Regions from separate parts of the Arthrobacter sp. BC5 genome, predicted to be linked through region 1. Evidence: predicted binding sites of a transcription regulator. Region 1 holds the regulator's gene; the other holds the start of a gene.
What was found. Region 1 encodes HrcA, which represses chaperone genes, less so after heat shock. Its sites were predicted from a motif close to TTNGCACTCGNNNNNNNCGAGTGCNAA; they were not measured.
Positions count from the first base shown of each region.

Region 2: the regulator HrcA is predicted to act here: its motif matches at 1,917-1,943, upstream of groL (chaperonin GroEL).

Region 1 is NZ_CM155273.1:2,788,677-2,794,319, forward strand. Features, by position in the region: gene lepA (translation elongation factor 4) at 1-270, shown strand, start outside; gene hemW (radical SAM family heme chaperone HemW) at 301-1,530, shown strand; gene AC1MFI_RS13045 (DUF4870 domain-containing protein) at 1,540-1,956, opposite strand; gene AC1MFI_RS13050 (DUF3097 family protein) at 2,035-2,886, opposite strand; gene hrcA (heat-inducible transcriptional repressor HrcA) at 3,062-4,075, shown strand; gene dnaJ (molecular chaperone DnaJ) at 4,162-5,289, shown strand; gene AC1MFI_RS13065 (16S rRNA (uracil(1498)-N(3))-methyltransferase) at 5,292-5,643, shown strand, end outside.
Region 2 is NZ_CM155273.1:625,393-631,035, forward strand. Features, by position in the region: gene groL (chaperonin GroEL) at 120-1,757, opposite strand; gene AC1MFI_RS02710 (TM2 domain-containing protein) at 2,094-2,906, shown strand; gene AC1MFI_RS02715 (LytR C-terminal domain-containing protein) at 3,043-3,675, opposite strand; gene AC1MFI_RS02720 (DUF3263 domain-containing protein) at 3,718-4,023, opposite strand; gene AC1MFI_RS02725 (uracil-DNA glycosylase) at 4,133-4,957, shown strand; gene AC1MFI_RS02730 (threonine/serine exporter family protein) at 4,962-5,643, opposite strand, start outside.

The DNA of each region.
Region 1 (5,643 bases):
CTACGTGAGCTGATTCCGCGCCAGCAGTTCGAAGTGCCCATCCAGGCAGCCATCGGAGCGCGCATCATCGCGCGGGAGAGCATCCGGGCCATCCGCAAGGACGTCCTGGCGAAGTGCTACGGCGGTGACATCACCCGCAAGCGCAAGCTGCTCGAGAAGCAGAAGGAAGGCAAGAAGCGCATGAAGATGGTGGGCCGCGTGGAAGTGCCCCAGGAAGCCTTCATCGCCGCCCTGTCCTCCGACGAGTCGAAGGACAAAGCCAAGAAGTGACCTCGTACGTTGTGACACGGGATACCCGGCATGCCTAGTGCGCTCCCGCTCGGCATGCCGGCGCCCCAGGACGGCGTCCTGCCGCCCGCAGCCGCGGAGGGAGCGCTCGGGCGCGACTTCTGCCTCTACGTCCATATCCCGTTCTGCGCTGTCCGCTGCGGCTACTGCGACTTCAACACCTACACGGCCACGGAGCTCGGCGGCGGGGCCTCCCAGGACGCCTATGCCGGCTCGGTGCTCGCCGAGCTCGCCCTCGGGGCCCGGGTGCTGGAGTCCTCAGGCGTACCGGCCCGGCTGCTGTCGACGGTCTTCTTCGGCGGCGGCACGCCGACACTGCTCCCGGCGGAGGACCTCGCCTCGATCCTGGTCGCGGCCACCGCGCAGTGGGGCCTCGCGGCCGACGCCGAGGTCACGACCGAGGCCAATCCCGATTCCGTGACCCCGGAGTCGCTGCGCGTGCTGAAGGAGGCAGGCTTCACCCGGGTCTCGTTCGGCATGCAGTCCGCGGTGCCCCACGTCCTCGCCGTGCTCGACCGCACGCATTCGCCCGAACGCGTGCCGCAGGCCGTGCAGTGGGCACGGGAGGCCGGGCTGAAGGTCAGCCTGGATCTGATCTACGGCACGCCGGGAGAGTCCCTGGAGGACTGGCGGACCTCCCTGTCCACGGCCCTGTCCTACGGCCCGGACCACATCTCCGCCTATGCCCTGATCATCGAAGAGGGGACGCGGCTCGCCTCCCGCATCCGTCGCGGCCTCGTGCCGCCCATCGACGACGACGACCACGCGGACAAGTACGCGCTGGCGGAGGAGATGCTGACCGCCGGCGGCCTGCACTGGTACGAGGTGAGCAACTGGGCCCGGACTCCCGCGGACGAGTGCCGGCACAACCTGGCCTATTGGCGTGGCAGCGACTGGTGGGGTGTCGGACCCGGGGCGCACTCGCACGTGGGCGGTACCCGCTGGTGGAACGTGAAGCATCCGCGCCCCTACGCCGAGGCCCTCGGAGCGGGCCGCTCTCCCGCCGCCGGACGGGAGGAGCTGTCCGGTGAGGACCGCTACGTCGAGGACGTGATGCTGCGGGTGCGGCTGCGCGAGGGCCTGGCGACGGAGATGCTGGCGACGTCCGGCCGACGAGCCGTCGCCGGACTGATCGCCGACGGGCTCGTCGAGCCGACCGCGGCCTTCGCCGGTCGGGTGGTCCTGACGTTCAGGGGCCGGCTGCTCGCCGACGCCGTGGTGCGCAGGCTCCTGCCCGACTGAGGTGCCGAGCTAGCGGATCAGGCGCAGGTTGGCTGGGTAGCGGTACGGGCGTCCGCGATTGACCTGGATGCCGGCATTGACCGAGAAGACCGTGATCGCCACCCAGATGAGGGCGTTCACGACGGCGAAGACGCCGCCGATCTCCGGCACGAGCGACAGGAGCCACGCCGCCAGTGCGAGGATCGTGGGCGGAAGGGTGAAGTTCAGCGCCTCCTTGGACTCCTGCGCGGTGAACGGGCCGCGGTCCTTGAAGATGAGGAAGATCAGCAGGGAAGGGATGAAGCCCAGGATCCCACCGAAGTGGGCCAGTGTCGCGTACTGGCGATCCTCGGATGCCGTCAGTGGAAGGGCCTGTGCCGGGATTCCTTCGAACACCGGCTGCGATTCGCCCCGTCCGTGGTGCTGGTGGTCGGCGGTATTGGACAACGAGATTCCTTTGCTGGCTGGCGGAGGACCTTCCCCGGAAGGTGCTCCAAGGATACGTGGTGACGAGGAGCGGACGGCTCAGGCGGTGCCCGGGGGAGCGGTCAGGAAGTCGATGACTTCCTCGACCCTCCCGAGCAGCGAGGGCTCGAGGTCGGCGTAGGTGCTCACTCCGGCGAGGATCCGCTTCCAGCCGTGAGCCACGGCCGCCTGGTTGGAGTGCGGCCATCCGAGCCCCGCGAGGATACCCGTCTTCCAGTCCTGGTGGCGCGGCACCACGGGCCAGGCGTCGAGCCCGAGTGCGGCCGGTTTCACCGCCTGCCAGACGTCCACATAGGGGTGCCCGACGATCAGCACGTGGCTCCGGGCTCCGGGGACGGTCATCGCCTGCTGGGCTATCCGGGACTCCTTGGTCCCCGGCAGCAGGTGGTCCACGAGGATCCCGAGCCTGCGCTGCGGCCCGGGACCGAACGCCCGCACCGCCCCCTCCAGGTCGTCGACGCCGTGCAGCGGCTCGACGACGATGCCTTCGAGGCGGAGATCGTCGCCCCACACCTTCTCGACGAGTTCGGCGTCGTGCTGGCCCTCGACCCAGATCCTGCTGGCCCGCGCCGTCCGCGCCCGGGCGCCTTCGACCCGGACCGAACCCGACGCCGTCCGGGTGGCCGCCGGAGCGGCGCGCAGGGCGGGCGCAACGACGTGGACGGGCTGTCCGTCGAGGAGGAATCCGTGGCCGAGCCTGAACGTGCGGTGCTTGCCGCGCCGGTCCTCGAGCACCATGACGTGGAGCCCGCCGGACTTCTCGACGCGGACCACCGCTCCGACGAAGCCGCTCTGGACGTCCTCCAGGACCATGTCCTGCTCGACGGGGACGTCGGGCAGGGCGACCCGCTTCGGAGCCGTAATATCCTGTGCTCCCCAGCCGTAGTCCATGCCGGGCCCGTCCTTCCCACGAGGGCTCCGGCGGTGTGCCGCGGCCCGGGTTCCCAATGCTAACAATCGCTCCGAACGTACTAGACTTGGCACTTGGGTGTGTCGAGTGCTAACCGGCCGGGACCGCCCTGGAAGCGTGGTCGTGAGTGCGGGACAGATCCGGAGGTGCACAGGAATGAGTGAACCGCGACGCCTGGAGGTGCTCCGGGCCATCGTCGAGGACTATGTCCATTCGCGGGAGCCCGTCGGATCGAAGGCCCTGGTCGACCGCCACCAGCTCGGCGTCTCCTCCGCCACGATCCGCAACGACATGGCCGTCCTCGAGGAGGAGGGGCTCATCGCGGCCCCCCACACCAGTTCGGGGCGTATTCCCACCGACAAGGGCTACCGCCTCTTCGTCGACCGCATCTCCGAGGTGAAGCCGCTCTCGGCCCCCGAGAAGAAGGCCATACAGACCCTCCTGGAGGGTGCCGAGGACCTCGACGACGTCATGGACCGGACCGTCCGGTTGCTCGCGCAGCTCACCAACCAGGTCGCCGTCGTGCAGTTCCCCCGCGTCGGTGGTGCGTCCGTCCGGCACATCGAATTCGTGCTGCTCGCGCCCCAGCAGATCCTGGTCGTCCTGATCGCGACCAACGGCACCGTGCAGCAGCGCATCGTGCGCACCGATGGCGACCTCCAGGAGGCGGAGCTCGCCGAACTGAAGCAGCGCATCCTCTCTGCGGTGTCCGGCGTCAAGCTGTCGGCCCTGCCGGCCGAGCTCGGCATCGCGCAGTCCCAGTTGCCTCCTGCACTGAGGGCGCACGGGGGTACCATCGTGAAGGCGCTGGAGCAGCTCGCCGGACTCGGACGGGACGACCGGATCCTGCTGGCCGGCACGGCCAACCTCGCGAGGTCCACGGGTGATTTCCCGCTGAGCATCGGTCCCGTCCTCGAGGCGCTCGAGGAGCAGGTGGTCATGCTGAGGCTGCTGTCCGAGATGGAGTACGACGCGCGGGGCATCTCGGTGAGGATCGGGAGCGAGAACCCCTACGGAGGTCTCTCGGGCGCCTCCGTCGTGGCGACCGGCTACGGTCCGGATGCCGGCGCGAAGCTCGGGATCCTCGGTCCCACCCGCATGGACTACCCGACCACGATGGCCGCGGTTCGCGCCGTCGCCCGCTACCTCTCGAGGATCCTCGAGGAGTAGCCCGGCTACGGCAGCCCGCAGTATTGCCCGCCGGCACCGCCGGCGGGCAGAAGACAGAAGTCTCCAACAGGAAGTGATGTGCACGAGTGAGTAATCACTATGAGGTCCTCGGTCTGGCGCAGGGCGCGACCGGGGAGGAAATCAAGAAGGCGTACCGGAAGCTCGCCCGGAAGCTCCACCCGGACGTGAACCCGGGTGACGACGCGTCGGAGGAGTTCAAGCGCGTCAGCCACGCCTACGAGGTCCTGTCGGATCCCCAGAAGCGGCGCGTCTACGACACGACCGGCAATGAGAACGGGACCGACAACGGTTACGGATCGGGCTACTCGGGTTCCGGCTTCGCGTTCCAGGACATCTTCGAGACCTTCTTCGGCGGAGGCGGCCAGCCGGGCGCTCCTTCTCGGACGCGCCGCGGGCAGGATGCGCTCATCAATGTGCGCATCGACCTGAAGGACGCCGTCTTCGGCACGAACAAGAAGATCGAGGTGGACACCGCGGAGGTGTGCCCCACCTGCGACGGGACGTGCTGCCAGCCCGGCACCTCGCCCCGCACCTGCGACATCTGCGGCGGTTCGGGACAGGTCCAGCGCGCCGTGCGTTCGATCCTCGGCCAGGTCATGACGAGCGCGCCCTGCGGCACCTGCCAGGGGTACGGCACCGTCATCCCCAGCCCGTGCCACGAGTGCAGCGGCGAGGGACGTATCCGCGCCCGGCGCACGCTGACCATCAAGGTCCCCGCCGGCGTCAACACCGGCACGCGCATCCAGCTGGCAGGCCAGGGCGAGGCCGGCATCGCGGGCGGACCCCAGGGTGATCTCTACGTCGAGATCCGCGTCGCCACCGATTCGACCTTCCTGCGCAACGGCGACGACCTGCACGTGACGCTGAGCGTCCCGATGACGGCGGCCGCGCTGGGCACCAGCGTGCACCTGGACACGTACGACGGCGACCAGGAGCTGGTCATCAAGCCGGGCACGCAGTCCGGCGAGATCCTGACCCTCCGCGGGCTGGGCGTCACGCACCTCAGGAACCAGGGCAGGGGAGACCTGCGGGTCCACCTCAACGTGGAGACGCCCCGCAACGTCGACCAGCAGCAGGAGGAGCTCCTGCGCAGGCTCGCGGAGCTGCGGAACGAGGAATACACGGACGGCCAGCTGGCCAGCAGCGGTTCCGGCGTGTTCGCACGCCTGCGGGAGCGCCTCGGGAACCGCTGAGCATGACGCGCCCCCTCTTCTTCGGGCCCGGTGAGGCCGTCCGTGCCGCGTCCCCGGGTAGCGTCTTCGTCCTCGGCGGGGACGAGGGTCGCCACGCGGCGACCGTGCGCCGCCTCGCCGCGGGGGAACGCATCGACGTCTCCGACGGAGCCGGCTACCGGATCGGCGGGATGATCTCCGCGGTGGGGGCGGGCACCGTGGACGTCCGGGTGGAGACGGCCGGCCAGGAGCCGGCACCACGCCACACGCTCCTGCTCGTCCAGGCCCTGGCGAAGGGCGGTCGCGACGAGCAGGCCGTGGAGTCGGCGACCGAGCTCGGCGTCGACGCCGTCGTGCCATGGCACGCCGAACGGA
Region 2 (5,643 bases), 1.6 Mb from region 1:
GCCACCGGATCCGTCTGCGGCATCCGTCCATGCCGCAGACGACGAGAAGGGCGGCACCCCCCTCGGGAGTGCCGCCCTTCTCGTGCTGGCTGAGCAGTGGGGCGTCAGCGGTGTGGGGACTAGAAGCCGCCCATGCCGCCCATGCCGCCCATGTCGTCGCCGCCGCCGCCGGCAGGAGCTGCCTTCTCCGGCTTGTCGGCCACGACGGCCTCCGTGGTGAGGAACAGTCCGGCGATCGATGCTGCGTTCTGCAGAGCCGAGCGGGTGACCTTCACGGGGTCGTTGACGCCTGCGGCGAGGAGGTCCTCGTACACGCCGGTAGCAGCGTTCAGGCCGTGGCCGGCGGGCAGGCCGCGGACCTTGTCGACGACGACGCCCGGCTCGAGGCCGGCGTTGAAGGCGATCTGCTTGAGCGGTGCGTCGATGGCGACGCGGACGATGTTCGCGCCCGTCGCCTCGTCACCCGTGAGCTCGAGGTTGGCGAAGGCCTTCGCGCCGGCCTGGATGAGGGCTACGCCGCCACCGGCTACGATTCCCTCTTCGACGGCAGCCTTCGCGTTGCGGACAGCGTCCTCGATGCGGTGCTTGCGCTCCTTGAGCTCGACCTCCGTAGCGGCACCGGCCTTGATGACTGCAACACCGCCGGCCAGCTTGGCCAGGCGCTCCTGCAGCTTCTCGCGGTCGTAGTCCGAATCGGAGTTCTCGATCTCGGCGCGGATCTGGGCCACGCGACCGGCGATGGCGTCGGCGTCGCCGGCTCCTTCGACGATGGTGGTCTCGTCCTTGGTCACGACGACCTTGCGCGCGGTGCCGAGCAGGTCGAGGGTGGCGGTCTCGAGCTTGAGGCCGACCTCCTCGGCGATGACCTGGCCACCGGTGAGGATGGCGATGTCGGCGAGCTGGGCCTTGCGACGGTCACCGAAGCCCGGAGCCTTGACGGCGACGGACTTGAAGGTGCCGCGGATCTTGTTGACCACGAGGGTCGCGAGGGCTTCGCCTTCGATGTCTTCGGCGATGATCAGCAGCGGCTTGCCGGACTGCATGACCTTCTCGAGGACGGCGACGAGGTCCTTCACGTTGCTGATCTTCGAGTTGACGATCAGGATGTAGGGATCCTCGAGGACCGTCTCCTGGCGCTCGGCGTCGGTGACGAAGTAACCCGAGATGTAGCCCTTGTCGAAGCGCATACCCTCGGTGAGCTCGAGCTCGAGGCCGAAGGTGTTGGACTCCTCGACGGTGATGACGCCTTCCTTGCCCACCTTGTCGAGGGCCTCGGCGATCAGGTCACCGATCTGCTTGTCACCCGCGGAGATGGATGCCGTGGCAGCGATCTGCTCCTTGGTCTCGATCTCCTTGGCCGACGCGAGCAGCTCATCGGTGACGGCCTTGACGGCCTTCTCGATGCCGCGCTTGAGGCTCAGGGGGTCAGCGCCGGCCGCGACGTTGCGCAGGCCTTCCTTGACGAGGGCCTGGGCGAGCACGGTGGCGGTGGTTGTTCCGTCGCCCGCGACGTCGTCCGTCTTCTTGGCAACTTCCTTGACGAGCTCGGCGCCGATCTTCTCGAACGGGTCGTCGAGTTCGATCTCCTTGGCGATGGACACGCCGTCGTTCGTGATGGTGGGTGCGCCCCACTTCTTCTCGAGCACGACGTTGCGGCCACGGGGGCCGAGCGTCACCTTGACGGCGTCAGCGAGGATATTGAGACCCCGCTCGAGGCCGCGGCGGGCCTCTTCATCAAAAGAAATGATCTTGGCCATAACGGCTTAGGTCCTTTCGGGACGGTTGCATTTCAGCACATCAATGCTTGCCTGCGTGTGGTGCCCGCGACGGCCGGGCAGGGCCTGGACGATCTCTTTCACGTCCCGAGCTCCACCCCCACCACAGAGGTTTGCCTGCTTCACCCACCGCGCGCAGCTTTAGCAGTCTGCGCGCGTGAGTGCTAACTCAATAATTAGCACTCACACCTCGCGAGTGCAACCTGCCCGGGACCCTCCGGCTCGTGAACGACGTGGTCGTGCAGGACCCGCGGACCGGCGTAGCGCAGATTCCTCGGAGGGCATAGGTTTGGCGGACAACGAGCCGAGGGAGGCACAGTGTCCACGTCAGCAACCGGTCCTGGTAACGGGGACTCCGACGAGCAGGGCAGCGGGGAAGGTGCCTCCGGCATCGGGTCCCACGATCGCGATACCGCGTCCGACCATCACGGCACCGGCGATGGCCCTCCCGGGACTCCCGGCAGCCCGGGCCTCGGCGGGGAAGCCGCTCAGGCGCATCCGGCGTCGGACCTGCCTTACGCGCCGGTTCAGCACGAGCACCAGCCGCCGGTGCCCCAGGAGCCGTATGCGCCGGGACAGGATCCCCGGACCGGACGGGTGCAGAGCGGGTACGGCCAGGACCCTGCTGGATCGACCCCCGCCCCACAGGGCGGGTACCAGCAGGGTGGTTACCAGCAGGGCGGGTACCAGCAGCCCGGCTACAACCAGGGCGGGTACCAGCAGGGTGGGTACCAGCAGGGTGGGTACCAGCAGGGTGGGTACCAGCAGGGTGGGTACCAGCAGGGCGGGTACCAGCAGCCCGGCTACCACCAGGGCGGGTACAACCAGGGCGGGTACAACCAGGGCGGGTACAACCAGGGTCCTTTCGGCCAGCCGTATGCACCGCAGAAGTCCCGGGTGATCGCCGGCGTCCTCGGAATCCTGCTCGGTTCCCTGGGGATCCACAGGTTCTACCTCGGCTTCACCACCATCGGGATCATCCAGATCCTGATGTCCACGGTGGGGGCTGTCTTCACCTTCGGACTCAGCGCCATCGCGGCCGGGATCTGGGGCCTCATCGAGGGCATCATGATCCTGGTGGGCTCCGAGCCGTTCCGGAAGGACGCGCAGGGCATCCCGCTCAAGGATTGAGGTCAGCAGCGGGTGGAGCCGTTCGGCAGCACCCGCGGACCGTGCCGGGAGGGCAGCCACCCGCGATCGGGCTGCGGGCCGGCCGGGCGCCCGCACCGGACGCGGATGCTTCACCCCCAGGACAGCACGGCGTCGGTTATTGGAACTCCGGCCCGAGGACCACCGAGATGTCCTGGGAGACGTCGGGGCTGTCGATGAGGTTCGGGATGCCGAGGTCCTCGGCCACCGCCTCGGCAGCGGCGCGCTGTGCCTCGCCGTTGTAGAAGACCACGGAGGCGTCCAGTGGGGTCCCGGCCCAGTTGCCCGGAAGCGCGGACGACCATCCGGCTGAGGCCAGCCGCCCTGCTGCCACGGACGCGAGGCCCGGGGCGCCGGTGCCGTTGAGTACGTTGACGGTCTGTGTCCGGTCGAGCGCCTCCGCCCGGTCGGTCGACGACGTCGCGTCCGGGCCCGCCGACTCGTCGTCGCCTGCCTCATCCGTTGCTTCGGACGTGGCGGTCGAAGCTGGTGACGCCTGCTCGTCCTGGGACGGGGCGGCGCTCGACGCGATGTCCGACGGCGCCACAGCGGATTCGCCCCCTCCCCCGGCGATGCCCAGGCGGGGAAGGAGGAAGTAGGCGCCGAGGCCGATCAGGAGGGCGAGTACGCCCACCGTGATCTTGAGTCCGAGGCCGCTGGACCGTGCGGGGATGAGCCGCTCACGGTGGGCGCCCTGGCGCGCGGAAGACTCCGGGACCTTGTCGAATTCGTCCCGCGCGTAGTCAGTCATGGGTGAGGATGGTCCTTCGCTCGTCGGGTCTGGCGGGCAGTGCTAGATGTCCGCGCCGAGCCGGCGGGCGGAGCGTGCCTTCTGGCGGGTGGACCTCAGGCGCCGCAGCCGCTTGACGAGCATGGGGTCGTGCGCCAGAGCGGCTTCCGTGTCGATGAGCGCGTTGAGCAGCTGGTAGTAATGCGTGGCGGACATGTTGAACAGGTCGCGGATCGCCTGCTCCTTCGCGCCGGAATACTTCCACCACTCGCGTTCGAGGGCGAGCATGCGCTGCTCGCGGTCGCCCAGGCTCAGCTTCTCGTCCTGTCCGGAGGAAGCGTCCTGTGGATGCCGCTGGAGTTCGGCCATGTCCACTACCGCCTTCCTTCCGCTGGCACAACTGTCACCCCATGGTAGTGGGGAATTACACCCCTGTCATTCGGGCGACCGCCGCGGAGACGCACGCGAGAATGGAAGCATGATGCACGACGACGGCACGCTCTTCGACCTACCCGACAGCATGAGCAGCAGTGGCGGGACGGGCAGGACGGGCGCCGCAGAGCCGCGTCCGGCCGGGCGGCAGTCACCGAACGAGGCCCTGTTTCCCTTCGCGGCTCCTGCCCGCATCGAGGACATGGTTCCTCCTGACTGGGCGACTGCGCTCAGGCCGGTGCAGCCGGTCCTCCACCAGCTCGCCGCGTCCCTCGCGGCGGACCTCGACGAGGGGCTGCGGGTGCTGCCCGATGCGCCGCACATCCTCCGGGCGTTCACCACACCGCTGGAGCGCGTGCGGGTGGTCATCGTGGGCCAGGACCCGTACCCGACGATCGGACACGCAGTCGGCCTGAGTTTCGCCGTCGATCCTTCCACGCGGCCCATCCCGCGCAGCCTCGCGAACATCTACCGCGAGCTGGCCTCCGATACCGGCGTCGCGCCGCCCGTGACGGGAGACCTCTCCGGCTGGGCCGAGCAGGGCGTCCTCCTGCTCAACCGGGTCCTGACGGTCCGCGCCGGCGAAGCCGCCTCGCACCGCGGACTCGGCTGGGAGCAGGTCACCGACGCGGCCATCCGGGCGCTGGCGGCACGGGGCGGTCCGCTCGTAGCCATCCTGTGGGGCAAGGACGCCCTCCGGCTCAAACCGCTGCTCGGCCGGACGCCCACGGTCGAATCCGTCCACCCCAGTCCGCTCTCGGCCTCTCGCGGGTTCTTCGGTTCGCGCCCCTTCAGCCGCGCGAACGAACTCCTTGCACAGCAGGGCGCCGAACCGATCGACTGGTCGTGCACCGGTGGCAGGGCCGGCTGAGGCGCTACCGCCGGCGGTTCCGTTGCCGCTCGTTGGAGCCGAGCTTCCTCGTGAACGGCCTCGCCAGGTTGTCTCCGAGCACGACGCCCGCGGCGATCGCCAGCACGACGGTCAGGGCGTTGAAGAGGCCGAGCGCGCCGCCGGACACCACCTCGGATTCGATGGTGAGCATGTACATCGAGCGGAAGATGGTGAGTCCGGGATAGAGGAACAGCACTGCGGGTACCGCGACGACGAGCTGCGGGGCGCCGAGCCGGAGGGCGACGACGCGCGAGAGGGCTCCGATCAGGATGGCCGCCAGGGCCGGGGCGAGCCGGTAGCCGACACCCGCCGCCATCGCGCTGATGAGCAGCAGGTAGCCTGCGACGGCGACGAGTGACGTCGGGATCACCAGTTTCACGTCCGTCTGCTCTGCGATGCAGATCATGGCGACGGCGACGAACACCAGCACCGCGACCACCGGCCACGGGTACTGGCTCCCCGCCGATTCGAGCACCTCGAGTTCGGGGATCCCGAGGGCCGTCCCTGCGACGAGCGCGACGGCGATCCCTGCGACGAGCGCCGCGAAGACGAGCACCGCGGAGAGGAACCGCCCCGCGGCCGTGACCGGGAAGCCGTTGATCGCGTCCTGGGTCGCGGAGACGAGCCGCCCCGTCGGCAGGAGCAGGAGGATCCCTCCCACCACC